3 regions of the Burkholderia arboris genome follow, and region 2 is predicted to be linked to each of the others. Evidence: riboswitches for the same ligand, from Rfam matches in the RefSeq annotation. Region 2 holds a riboswitch; each other region holds the start of a gene.
The links. Region 2 has a riboswitch for manganese ahead of OHZ10_RS05020 (TMEM165/GDT1 family protein). Riboswitches for the same ligand answer to the same signal wherever they lie in the genome.
Positions count from the first base shown of each region.

Region 1: it holds a riboswitch for manganese, as region 2 does, so the genes downstream of both, OHZ10_RS20680 (sodium:calcium antiporter) here and OHZ10_RS05020 (TMEM165/GDT1 family protein) in region 2, are expected to answer to the same signal.
Region 3: it holds a riboswitch for manganese, as region 2 does, so the genes downstream of both, OHZ10_RS15045 (sodium:calcium antiporter) here and OHZ10_RS05020 (TMEM165/GDT1 family protein) in region 2, are expected to answer to the same signal.

Region 1 is NZ_CP109822.1:758,640-763,115, forward strand. It holds gene OHZ10_RS20670 (efflux RND transporter permease subunit) at 1-321, shown strand, start outside; gene OHZ10_RS20675 (copper-binding protein) at 318-692, shown strand; gene OHZ10_RS20680 (sodium:calcium antiporter) at 799-1,809, opposite strand; yybP-ykoY riboswitch at 1,883-2,059, opposite strand; gene OHZ10_RS20685 (heavy metal sensor histidine kinase) at 2,210-3,628, opposite strand; gene OHZ10_RS20690 (heavy metal response regulator transcription factor) at 3,625-4,296, opposite strand; gene OHZ10_RS20695 (hypothetical protein) at 4,394-4,476, opposite strand, start outside.
Region 2 is NZ_CP109821.1:1,054,188-1,058,663, forward strand. It holds gene pepN (aminopeptidase N) at 1-629, opposite strand, end outside; gene OHZ10_RS05015 (DUF4136 domain-containing protein) at 817-1,515, shown strand; gene OHZ10_RS05020 (TMEM165/GDT1 family protein) at 1,568-2,140, opposite strand; yybP-ykoY riboswitch at 2,235-2,356, opposite strand; gene guaD (guanine deaminase) at 2,499-3,818, opposite strand; gene OHZ10_RS05030 (adenosine deaminase) at 4,190-4,476, opposite strand, start outside.
Region 3 is NZ_CP109821.1:3,201,049-3,205,524, forward strand. It holds gene dmeF (CDF family Co(II)/Ni(II) efflux transporter DmeF) at 1-894, opposite strand, end outside; gene OHZ10_RS15040 (metal/formaldehyde-sensitive transcriptional repressor) at 907-1,179, opposite strand; gene OHZ10_RS15045 (sodium:calcium antiporter) at 1,393-2,391, opposite strand; yybP-ykoY riboswitch at 2,449-2,623, opposite strand; gene OHZ10_RS15050 (plastocyanin/azurin family copper-binding protein) at 2,861-3,277, shown strand; gene OHZ10_RS15055 (chromate resistance protein ChrB domain-containing protein) at 3,588-4,476, shown strand, end outside.

The sequences.
Region 1 (4,476 bases), on a different replicon from region 2:
ACCGATGCGGTGCTGCTCGACGCGATCCGCGAGGGCGCGGTGCTGCGCGTGCGGCCGAAGGCGATGACGGTCGCCGTCGTGCTCGCCGGCCTCGTGCCGATCATGGTCGGCCACGGCGCCGGTTCCGAAGTCATGCAGCGCATCGCCGCGCCGATGGTCGGCGGCATGGTCACGGCACCGCTGCTGTCGATGTTCGTCATTCCCGCCGCGTGGCTCCTGTTTCAGCGCCGTCGTGCACGAAGCGCGGGCCAGGTGCGGCATTCCGATGCAGTTCCTTCCGGCACGAACGTGCCATCCACCCCAACTGGAGAATTACGATGAAGATGAATCGATTGATCGCCACCGCTACCGCAACCGCCGTCGTCGCGCTCGGCGCTGTCGCCGTACCGGCGTTTGCCGCCGGCGAGATGTCGGGCATGGACATGTCGGGCATGAAGATGTCGTCGGACGGTGCGGCCGAGTCGAATGCCGCGCTGACCGATGCCGAAGTGAAGAAGGTCGATGCCGCGAGCGGCAAGATCACGCTGAAGCACGGCGCGCTTGAAAACGTCGGGATGCCGGCGATGACGATGGCGTTCAAGGCGAAGGATGCGGCGATGCTCGCGCATGCGCATGCGGGCGACAAGGTCAAGGTGCGGATCGAGAAGGTCGATGGCACGCTGACGATCGTCAAGCTCGTCAAGGGTTCCTGATCGTCCGGAGCGGGCGTTGTTGCCGCCTGCGTCCCGCGCAGCGAAGCGCGCCGCGCCGACGTGTCCGTCGGCCGGCGCGCCCGTTCCTGGCGTCAGGGCATCAGCATCAACGCGTCAGCGTCAGGACCAGATACCCCGCATAACCCGCGCCGTTCGCGAGCAGCGCCCAGATCGCGAGCCCGCGCGTGCGCGCATTGAAGCGCAGCCACGCGGCCGCCGCGAACGTGATGATCACGCCGGTCAGCACTTCGGGGCGCGGCTCCCACGGCGTCAGCATGATGCCGATTGCCGGCAGCAGCGTGCCCTGGAACACCATCGCGCCGGTGATGTTGCCTAACGCGAGCGTGTCCTTCTTGCGCCGGATCCACAGCACGCTGTTGACCTTCTCCGGCAACTCCGTCGCGATCGGCACGATGATCAGCGACAGCAGCAGCGCCGAGATGCCGAGCACGTGCGACACGCCTTCCACGCCGTGAATGAAGCCCTTCGCACCGGCGATCAGCAACGCGAGGCCGATCAGCAACTGCAGCGCGATCGTCGCCAGGTTGGTCGGCAGGCCGAGACGCGACAGGAACATCGCATGGGGCGCTTCGGTGCCGTGCCCGGCATCGACGAGCTGGGTCGATGCGCGGAACGTCATCACGACGTACATCACGTAGATGCCGACCAGCATCGCGGCGAGCAGTGCCCGCACGGCCCAGTTGTGATGCGGGACGAACATCGCGGCGGTGGCCAGCGAGAAGGCTGCGAGGAAGTAGTTCATGTCACGCACGAAGCCCGTGCGCTCCGGTGCGATCGTGCCGCGCAGCCCGCGCGAGCGGATCACGGCGAGCGTCATCAGGAACGTGGTGAGCGTCGCGAGCATCAGCGGCGCGCCGAGAATCGCGCCGACGCCGATTTCCTCGTTGACGGCCTGGTTCGCGGTGCCGCCGGCCAGTGCGAGCAGCGGCACCATCGTTTCGGGCAGCGCGGTGCCGACGGCCGCGAACAGCGAACCGGTAACGCCTTCGGAAATCTTCAGGCGTTCGCCGAGATGTTCGAGCGCATTGGTAAAGACCTCGGCCGCGACGAGGATGACGATCAGCATGAACGCCAGTTCGAGGAACATGTAGGTCATGCGGCACCTCCGCAGGCACGTGCGTAACGGGCGGGGGAGCGCGGGGAGAAGGTTGCGGGGAACATGGGGACTCCGTGGTCGGACGCTGACGAACCATGGCGCATCCGCCGACGTCCGACCAGGAACGACGCGATGCGCCTATGGTCTCGCCAAGCCGATCCGGCTGAACGCGCCACGGCCGCAGGCCGAGTGTGTTGACGCGTTCGCTTTCCGGGGGACGGAAAGCAGGCTACTCCCCAAAGACGAAGGGCAGTCTAGCCGAGCCGATTGCTTTCGGCAAGCTTGCGTGTGCATATCCTTGCATCGGATGAGGAAAGGCGCGTGCATGGCGGGCACGCTTGCCGCATCGGAAAGCAATCGGCATGGGGTGACGTCACGTGAACGTCGTGAATGAGAATCGCTAACCGGATTGCCCTTCCACGCTGCGCGGAAAGTAGAGCGCGAACGTCGTGCGCCCGTCGCGGCTCGCGACTTCGACCTTGCCGCGATGCAGTTCCATGATCGACTTCACGATCGCGAGCCCCAGCCCCGCATTGCGGGCCGCGCCGTGCCGCGACGAATCGATGCGGTAGAAGCGTTCGAAGATCCGCTCGACCTGTTCGGGCGGAATCGCGCCGCCGCGATTCGTCACTTCGACGACTGCGAAATTCCCTTGCGTCGAAACGGCCAGCTCGATCGTCGACGCGGCTTCCGCGTGTTCGAGCGCATTCGACGCGAGGTTGCTCACTGCGCGCCGGAACAGCGTTGCGTCGGCGATGACCGGCGCTTCGCCCTGCACGTCGATGCGCACGCCCGCTTCGTCGGCCAGCGCCTGGAAATACGACGCGAGCCGGCGCAGTTCGCTGCCCGCGTCGAGCGCGGTGGCCTTCAGGTGCTGCCGCGCATTGTCGGTGCGCGCGAGAAACAGCATGTTCTCGATCATCCGCTGCAGCCGTTCGCATTCCTCGATGTTCGAATCGATCAGCGCTTCGTATTCCTCGGTCGAGCGCGCACGCGACAGCGTAATCTGCGACGAGCTGATCACGTTCGCGAGCGGCGTGCGCATGTCATGGGCGAGATCGGACGAGAACTGCGACAGCCGCACGAACGCGCGTTCGAGGCGGTCGAGCATGCGGTTGACCGACGTCGCGAGTTCACGCAGCTCGACGGGGCCGCCGCGCGCGTCGAGGCGCGCGTTCAGGTTGTGCGCCTCGATGCGCGACGTCTGCCGGCCGAGGCTCTCGACCGGGCGCAGGCCGCGCGACGCGACCGCATAGCCGAGTGCGCCGACCAGCAGCGCGCCGACGGCCGCCGCGAGCCAGATGTCGACACGATAGCTTTCGAGCAGCGAATGCCGGTCGGTCGCCGTGCGCGCGAGCGCGACCTGGATCGCTTCGCCGGACGGCAGCGTTTCGCGGGCGTACACGCAGCGCGACGTGCCGATGCCGGATGGCGAGCAGGTGAACGGGCCGGCGCTGCCACCGGCCGGATGCGATGCCGCGATGACGGAAGCGAGCGTGTTGCCGGCCTCGTCGGAATGCTCGACGAGCGGGTGGTTCTGCGCGTCGTAGATGCCGAGATAGACGCCCGGGTGCGACAGCAGCACTTCATGAAACACGGCCGGATCGGCGCGCAGCGCGGCCGTCGATCCGCTGGCATGCGAGAGTTGCAGGAACTGGTTGAGCTTGCCGGAGATCTCGATGTCGTCGCGCCGCGTGAGTTCTGCGGACAGCGAACGGTACAGATACGCGCCGGTCAGCGCGAACACGAGCGCGGCGACGACGGCGAACGCGACCGTCAGGCGCCGCAGCAGCGAATACGACGCCGGGCTCGCGGTCACGAGCGATCCTCGAGCACGTAGCCCATCCCGCGGATCGTGTGGATCAGCTTCTTCTCGTACGCGTTGTCGATCTTCGCGCGCAGGCGCTTGATCGCCGCATCGACGACATTCGTGTCGCTGTCGAAATTCATGTCCCAGATCTGCGACGTGATGAACGTGCGCGTCAGCACTTCGCCTTCGCGTTCCGCGAGCAACTGCAGCAGTGAGAATTCCTGCGCGGTCAGGTCGATGCGGGTGTCGGCGCGCCGCACGCGGCGCTTGAGCAGGTCGACCTCGAGATCGGCAACCTGCAGGAGCTCGCGCACGTTGCGCGGCGCGCGCCGCAGCAGCGAGCGGATGCGCGCGAGGAATTCGGCATACGCGAACGGCTTGAGCAGGTAATCGTCGGCGCCGAGTTCGAGCCCGGCGACCTTGTCCTCGATCGCCTCGCGCGCCGTGAGCAGCAGCACGGGTGTCTGCTTCTGCGCGCGCAGCCGCTTGAGTACCTCGAAACCGTCCAGCTCCGGCAGCATCACGTCGAGCACGACGAGGTCGAAATCCTCGTGCAGCGCGAGGAACAGCCCGTCCTTGCCGTTTTCCGCGATGTCGACCGTGTAGCTCGCCTCCATCAGCCCCTTCCGGAGGTACGAGGCCATCTTGGGTTCGTCTTCGACTATCAGTATCCGCATGGTAAGGCAGGCTGTCCGTGATTCCAGCCGGTCAGTGTAACGCCTGAGCTTACGGCGCCGCGCGTGCGCGAAGGATGACCGCCGGATGACGGGATTGTCATGGAGCGCGCACGCTGCGTAGCCCGCGTTTCATGAAAATCCGGTCATGTTTCGGCCATGTCGTCGTCACCGCGCCGGCGA
Region 2 (4,476 bases):
CCCGAGCCGGTCGTGATCTTCTCTTCGATCGCGACGAGCTTGCCGGCGACCAGGGCGAACAGGTAGCTCGGCTTGCGGAACGGGTCTTCCCACTTCGCGAAGTGGCGGCCGTCGGGGAGGTCGCCCGAATCGACGAGGTTGCCGTTCGACAGCAGCACCGGGTACGCGGCCTTGTCGGCACGCAGCGTCACGATGTACGAGGCCATCACGTCGGGGCGGTCGAGGAAGTAGGTGATGCGGCGAAAGCCTTCGGCTTCGCACTGCGTGAAGAAGTTGCCGCTCGACACGTAGAGGCCCGACAGCGTCGTATTCTGGTCGGGTGCGCACGCGCTTTCGAGCGTCAGCTCGAACGCGTCGGGCACGTTCTCGACCGTCAGCCCGTGTTCGTGCGCGCGTACCGCACCGTGCGGCGCGCCGTTCAGCCAGGCGCCGAGGCATTCGAGCGCTTCGCCCATCAGTTCCAGGTGCGGCGTAGGCGCGGCATCCGGATTGCGGCGCACGCGCATCGTATTCCTGACGATCGTGCGGGCCGGCGCGAGATCGAATTCGAGCGCGACGGAATCGATGAGGAAGGCCGGCGGCGTGTAGTCGGCGCGGCGGATCACGGTGGAGGAGGCGTTGTCGGACATGGTCGTCGAGATCGGTGGAGTGGGGGACGGGCCCGTTGCGCGGGCCAGGCGAACCGGGCCATTGTACAAAGGCTTGCGGCCGCGTGCCGGGCGAACTTTTTACCGCTTTCGGCAGTCCGCGTATTATCGGCATCCCGTTACGGTTCGCGCGGTGCGACGAACGGGTGACGGATCGACGAGGATCAACATGAAACGCGATTGGATTATTCGCGGTACGGGCTGGGCGGCGGCGCTGTGCGTGGCGCTGCTGACGGGCTGCACCAGCTATGTGACAACCCAGGTCACGGCCTTCTCCGACTGGAGCGGCAGCGACGCGACACGCACCTATGCGTTCACGCGCACCGATGCGCAGAAGAACAGCATCGAGCAGTCGACCTACGAGCCGATCGTCGCGAACGAGCTGTCCGCGTATGCGTTCCGGCAGGTGCCGCCGGCGCAGGCGCGCTATCTCGTCGGGCTGACCTATGCGGTCGGCAGCGATCTCGTGACGGTGCCGCAACCGGTCTACTACGATCCGTGGTTTGCGCCCGGGCCGTACTGGCGGCGCGGGCCGTGGGGCCCCTGGGGCCCGTGGGGGCCGATGCCGGCCGGCTATGTCGCGCAGACGTACCAGGTGTTCGACTACACGCTCGGGATCCGCATCACCGAGCGCGCGACGGGCAAGGAGGTGTACAACGTGTCCGCGCGCACGACCGGCGACAACGGCACGCTGCTGTATGCGATGCCGTTCCTCGCGCGCAGCGCGCTCGCCGATTTCCCGCTGTCGAACGGCGCGGTCCGCTCGGTCCGGCTGCCGGTCGACAAGCGCGGCGGGCCGGCGGCGCCGGCCGCCAACGAGCGCGCGGTGCCGGCTGCACCGGCGTCGGGCGCGGCCGTCGCGAAGTAGCGCAGTATCCCGCTCGGCGCGGCCGTCCGGCCGCGCCGGCCATTCCCCTCCGTCAGACCCCGATACCCAGCAGCGCCAGCGCGCCGAGCACGACGAACAGCACGGCTGCGATCCCGTGCACGAGCTTGGTCGGCAGGCGGTGCGCGAAGCGGTCGCCGAGCAGGATCGCCGGCACGTTCGCGAGCATCATCCCGAGCGTCGTGCCGGCCACGACGCCGATGTAATCCTGGAAGCGTGCGGCCAGCGCGACGGTCGCGATCTGCGTCTTGTCGCCCATTTCCGCGAGGAAGAACGCGACGAGCGTCGCGCCGAATACGCCGAGCCGCGAACGGTTGGCGTTGGCTTCGTCGGCATCGAGCTTGTCGGGCACGAGAATCCACAACCCCATCGCGATGAACGAGAACGCGAGCGCCCAGCGCATGATCGACGGCGTGACGAGCGCGCCGAGCCATTCGCCGAGTGCGCCTGCGAAACCGTGGTTCACGAGCGTCGCGACGAGCACGCCGAGAATGATCGGCACCGGCTTGCGATAGCGCGCGGCCAGAACGAGGGAAAGCAGTTGGGTCTTGTCGCCGATTTCAGCGAGGGCGACGGCGCCGGTGGAGATCAGGAAAGCTTGGGACACGGATGGGGTTCCACGGGCCGATGTTGTGCGTGCGAGCGACGATCCACGCCGCGCCGGGCCCTGATGCGGCGCGCTGTGAACCATCGGTCTCGCCAGGCCAACGTGGCTGCGTCCGCCATGGCCAAACGGCCAAGTCTGTTGACGGACGCCTCCGTCACGATGCGCGCCGGGGGCGCGGGACATCGAGCGGAGCGGCTACTCCCCAATGAGCGGCGAATTCTAGCACGGCGGATTGCGTGCGGGAAAGCGGCCGGGCCGGTGTGGGGCCCGATCGGCGTGTGGCGCGTCGGGCTGCCCGGCAAGCGCGGCGGCGAATGCGCCGCGCCTGCCGGGGCAGCGTTCCGGCACGCCGCTACCGTTACGCGGTGGCCGCGCGGCGCGCGGCGCCGCGCTCGTGGACGAGTTCGCCGGCTGCGTAGGTGCGGTACACCGCGCGGTCGTCGCCGAGCAGCGCGAACGCGAACAGCAGTTCCTCGAGTGAATCCGCGCGCTTCGTGCGACGCGCGAGCAGCGGCGTGGCCTGCGGGTCGAGCACGACGAAGTCGGCTTCGGTGCGCGGCTTCAGCGTGCCGACCGTGTCGGCGAGGTCGAGTGCCTGCGCGGCGCCGGCCGTCGCGAGCCAGAACATCCGCGTGGCGGTCAGGTGGTGGCCCGACAGCCGTGCGACCTTGTGCGCCTCGTTCATCGTCTGCAGCATCGAGAACGACGTGCCGCCGCCGACGTCGGTCGCGAGCGTGACCGGCACGTCGTGTTCGCCGGCCTTGTCGAAGTCGAACAGCCCGCTGCCGAGGAAGAAGTTCGACGTCGGGCAGTGCGCGACGACGGTGCGCGTCTCGGCCATCCGGCGGCGGTCCTCGTCGTCGAGGTGGATGCAGTGGCCGTACACCGCGCGCGGACGCAGCAGCCCGTAGCGGTCGTAGATGTCGAGATAGCTGCGATGGCCGGGGAACAGTTCGGCCACCCATTTCACCTCGTCGACGTTTTCCGCGACGTGGCTCTGCACGAACACGTCCGGATGGCGGCGCGCGAGTTCACCGCACGCCTCGAGCTGCGCCTCGGTCGACGTCGGCGCGAAGCGCGGCGTCAGCGCATACATCTGGCGGCCCTTGCCGTGCCAGCGGTCGATCAGCTCGGCGCTGTCGTCATAACCCGATTGTGCGGTGTCGCGCAGGAACTCGGGGCAGTTGCGGTCCATCAGCACCTTGCCCGCGATCATCCTCAGGTCTCGCGCGTCGCTCGCCGCGAACAGTGCATCGGCCGACTGCTTGTGCACCGTGCAGTAGACGAGCGCGCTCGTCGTGCCGCACGCGAGCAGTTCGTCAACGAAGAAATCGGCGACTTCGCGCGCATGCTCGGGATCGCCGAACTGGCGCTCGGTCGGGAACGTGTACTTGTCGAGCCACGGCAGCAGGCCCGGCGCCGGCGACGCGATCATGTCCGTCTGCGGATAGTGGATGTGCGTGTCGATGAAGCCCGGCACGATCAGCTTGTCGCGCAGGTCGTGGACGACCGCGTCGCGCGCGAGCGTTGCCGCGAGTTGCGCGTACGGGCCGGCCGCGACGACCTTGCCGTCGGCGACGATCAGGAGGCCGTCGGTCTCGTAGTTCGCGGCCTGGCTCGATTGCGCCGGGTCGCCGTTGAAGGTCAGCAGCTGGGAACGGAAAGCGGTTTGCGTCATGACGAATGGTCCTGCATCAAGGTAAGGCGAACAGAAGAAAGCGATCGACGCCGCACGGGGGCGGGACGGTGCTTCGCGAGCGGTGGCGGCACGCTGCGTGCGGCACGACCGGAGGCGATTGCGCGGGCGAATGCGGCGGCCGAAGCCGCCAGCCAGTGGTTGCCGGCTAACCTCGCGACCGTTGCGCTCGCGACCGATGCGGCGGCGAACGGAACGGCACACCGCGACGGCAGGCACCGGCGAGCGACGACGCATAGCGCCGTCGTCACTCGCGCACGCACGCGAGCGGCCCGGCGCAAGGCCGGACCGGTGGTCGCGAGGCGGATGCCGTTGCCGTGTCTCATCTGTCTAGCGTTCCTCGATGCGGGCCGTCACGCGGCCTGCCAGTACGCGTCGAGGCGCGCGTACAGTGCGTCGCGCTGCGCCGGTTCGATGAACGACGCCTCGAAGCCGTTGCGGATCACCGCGTGGACTTCCGCATCCGTGAGCTGCAGCCCTTCGGCCGTCGCGAAGTAGTTTTCATTGACGTAGCCGCCGAAATACGCCGGATCGTCGGAGTTGATCGTTACCGCGACACCGCGGTCGAGCAGCGCCTTCAGCGTGTGCTTCGCCATGTCGTCGAATACGCACAGCTTCAGGTTCGACAGCGGGCAGACGG
Region 3 (4,476 bases), 1.5 Mb from region 2:
CACGTGAATGTAGGCGGAGCGGATGTTGTGATCTCGCGTCGCCGCAGCGGATGCGCCGTGGTCGTGCTCCTCGAAAGCCAGTTCATGCTCGCGACCGTTCAATCGAACGATGGCCTTGAACTCGTGAGGTTCGGGGATATCGTCGACCGACTCCAGATAGCCGCCGCGACTTGCCATCGCGAACGCCTGCCGGGAACCATCCGGACGAATCGTCGTCAACGACACGTCGCTCGCGTCGACGAGTTTCGTATCGCTCGTAGCAGCCGCCACGCGAAAAACCGGCGGGACGCCATCTTCGAACACCGACACGAGGAATACGCCCCGCTGATCGAAGATCTGGTGCACTTCCTCTTCGTGCTCGTGATCGTCGTGACCACCGTGCGCGTGCCCGTGATGACGGCCGTGGCTGTGCCCATGGCTATGGCCGTGGTGATCGCCGCTCAGCAGCCAGACGCTCGCGATATTGACGAGCAAGCCGGCAACCGCAATCGGAATTGCTTCACCGAAATGGATTGGCACCGGGGCAAGCAGGCGGGCAATCGCTTCATACCCGATCAACAGCGCGATCATCGCAAGCACGATGGCGCTCGTGAAGCCGGCCAGGTCGCCGAGCTTCCCCGTGCCGAATACGAAACGCGGGTCGCTCGCGTGTTTGCGTGCGTAGGTATAGGCCAGCGCCGCAATCAACATAGCGCCGGCGTGCGTCGACATGTGCAGCCCGTCGGCGATGAGCGCTAGCGAGCCAAAAATCGAGCCGCCGACGATCTCGGCCACCATCATGGCCGCGCACAGCCCGATAACCATCCAGGTCCTGCGCTCGTTCTCTTCGTGCGCGGCGCCGAGAAAAATGTGGTCGTGACCCGCGCCGAACGCGGCATCCTTGAAATCGCTCATTCGGGCACCCGATTACTTGAAATAGCTGTGGACGACTTCGACCAGCTGCTCGGTCGCGCTGCCCTCGTCTTCATGCCCCTCGGCATCGACAAGATGGCTTCGGATGTGATCCTCGAGTACGACCGCGAGCAGCCCGTTCATCGCGCCGCGACTGCTCGTGATGAGCTGGAGAATTTCGTTGCAGCCGCGCTCTTGTTCCAGCGCACGCTCGATCGCTTCGACCTGCCCCTTGATGCGGCGGACGCGATTCAGCAGCTTCTGCTTTTCCTTGACGGTGTGACTCATGATGGCTCCCTGATATAGCGTGGGGGAGTATATTATAAATCCCCATTCCATATAGGGAGGAGGGGTATCGGTCGGCCTAATGCAAGGTTGGCTCGCGGAAGTTGTACTTGCGGATAACGGGACCAGATTTCCTGCAGTGCCAGGTCGACGCGAACGCTCGGATACTTACGCGACGGCATCGATCACCGGGTTGCGATGCCGTCGCAGATTTCGTCAGATGACAAACAGCAACGCCGCGAAGACTGCATAGAGCCAGCCAACTTGCGCGAGTTGTCGGCTGCGCACCTTCGCTGCGCTGAATGACCATTGCAGGAAGGCGATAGCCAGTGCCGTGATGCCGGCCGCGAGAATGGAAGGCGTCGCCAGATGCCACGGAGTAAAGAACAGACCAAACGCCGTCGGGATCGTCGCCTGGATCATCATCGCGCCGCTGATGTTGGCCAGCGCAAGCCGCTCCTTACCTTGTCGCACCCAGATCACCGCGTTCATGATTTCGGGCAGTTCGGTCGCAATTGGGCTGAACAGCAACGCGGTGAGCTGCGGGCTCAATCCGAGCCATGGGCCGACAGCTTCGATCTGACGGACAAACAGATGGGATGCCGCGAAGATCACCACCAGCGCTCCGATCACCTGCAACGCCACCCAGAACATGGCCGGATTTACATCGCGCGGGCGCAGCTTCAACGGTTCGAGTTCGCCGTGCTCATCGCCGTCGCCGGAAGCAGTCAACTCCTTCCAGCAGTAGACCGCGTAGGCTGCGAGAAAAGCGAGGCCGAGCAACGGCTTGAAGCTGAAAAGGACTAGGCCGAGCCCGATCTTCACGACGAAAATCGCAAGAAACCAGAGCTGGTCCCGCCGAAGACGCTTCGTGTCGGCATCGATCGCGCCGGCCCGCACTTTACCCACGCGACGGGCCGTGGCCAGCAATGCAACGCCGACGACCGCATATGCGACCGTGCTCAGCGCGAGTGGTCCGCCAATCGCGGCGCCAACGCCGATTTCCTTCTGCGCGGGTGAGCTGCCGAACGCCACTGCGACGAGCGTCACCACGCTTTCCGGAAGCGCGGTGCCGAATGCGGCGAGGATTGTGCCGGTCGCCGTCTGCGTCAGATTGAGCTTCTGGCCCAGCCACTCAACGCCGTTGACGAACGTTTCGCAGGAGAAGTAGATGATGCCGGCGGCGGCGATGAGCAGAGCGAAGGTCAGGATCATGACAGTCGCCCCTGGACGAGGGTGTGGGGTGCGAATAGCACTTCTAGTTCTCCACGAGCCGGGCCACTTAACCAATGACGCCGCCCTTCGCCCGGCTCGGGTGGAAGGAAGGCGTCAAAGGTCTCGTCAGGCCGTGGAACGGCTGCCGGCGCCATGGCATGGGATGCCAATTATGTTGACGACGGCGCTTTGCCGGGGATGGCAAAGCAGACTACTCCCCTAAGACGGGGGCGATTATATCCGGCTATTGCGTCGATAGGGTGACGCTACAGCGCGACAGCCGCAATGGCACGCGGAGCTCGGCTCCGGGAATAAGTGCCCCAAAGCGTACGTTTACAGTACGTATCGCTCGCCGCACAAAACGTTCATGCCGTCACACCGGCAGGGGCGTTTGTGTGCTCGAAGATTGGCGCACGGTAGTCGCTCGACTCGCGGCAGACGCGATGCTTCGATGCACTTGGAGGTAGCCATGCATGACATTTACAAGATCGTCATCGTCGCCGGTGCGACTGCGCTGGGGATTGCATCACATGCCAGTTGGGCGCAGCAGACAGTCAACGCGACATTGCTATCGAACTCGATCCAGCTCAAGACGCAAAGCGTGAAGTCTGGTCGCATCACGCTTGATGTCAAAAATGATGCGGGCAACAGCATGGAGCATGAGCTTGTCGTGCTCAAGACAGATCTCTCTGACGATGCGCTGCCTGTCAGCAAAGGACAGGTGCTGGAGCACAAGCTGAGAAAAATCGGGGAAGTGGAAGACATCGCGCCGGGCAAGAGCAAGCGCATGTCGCTCAAGCTCGCCCCCGGCCACTATGCGCTGATCTGCAACAAGCCGGGGCACTATGAGGCGGGCATGCATACGGCACTCGTCGTGACGCCGTAAAGCACTCCACCGGACCGAGAGCTGGCCCGCAGAACTCGAACGTCGTCTACTCTCGTTCCGCCTGAAGGGTCACCCGCCGCGCGACGGATGACCCTATCTCAATCCCGCCCGAGTGAGGCGCGGCACTTTCTTTGAACATCCAGCGGCTACCTGGCACGTTCCGGACCCCGGCGCTGAGCTGTCGGCGCGTCAGTCAATTGCTCCACCACCGCACATTTACCAACGCCCTGCGGAGAGGACGTGCGGCGCTACACGGCGATCCCACCAAGCAACCTTGTAGAATTGATAACACATGAGTAGCATAAGCTACATGGAAACAATTTCAACTTGGTCAATCCTCGTTCTGACCCTTCCGACGGAAAACGCAACGGCCCGCATGCGGTTCTGGCGCGCGCTCAAGGCGAAGGGCTGTGCGGTGTTGCGCGACGGCGTCTACCTGCTGCCCTACACCGAAGAGCACGAAGGGACGCTGCACGAGCTCGCGGACGCAATTGCCGAGAGTGGTGGCGCAGCTCACCTGTTGCGCGCACCGAGCCTGAACCCGTCACAGGAACAGGAATTCCGTGCGCTGTTCGACCGGGCCGACGACTACACCACATTCACGCGCGCGCTTGCAGATGCGCGCAAAACATTGGCCGGCCAGTCCGCCACTGAGCTCACCCGCCTGCTGCGTCGCTTGCGCAAGGATTTCGACGCGATCCAGGCGATCAACTACTTCCCGGGTGATTCGGCCACCCGCGCCGAGGTCGCGCTGCAGGATTTTGTTGCGCTGGTCGACACCGTGCTGTCGCCGGGAGAGCCGCATGCCGCGGACCGCGTCATTCGTCCACTGGCGATTGGCGAGTACCAACGCCGCGCCTGGGCGACGCGGCAGCGGATGTGGGTCGATCGCGTCGCCAGCGCGTGGCTGATCCGCCGCTTCATCGACGCGCAAGCAAGCTTCATCTGGCTCGCGTCGCCGGCCGATTGTCCGGCCGACGCACTCGGTTTCGATTTCGATGGCGCGACGTTCACACACGTCGGCGAGCGCGTGACGTTTGAAGTTCTGCTGGCAAGTTTCGGACTGGACAAGGACCCGGCACTGATGCGGCTCGGCGAGATCGTGCACGCGCTCGACGTGGGTGGTCCTGCCGCGCCTGAAGCGGTGGGCTTCGAGGCCGTGATGGCCGGCACGCGCCAACGAACAGAGAACGACGATC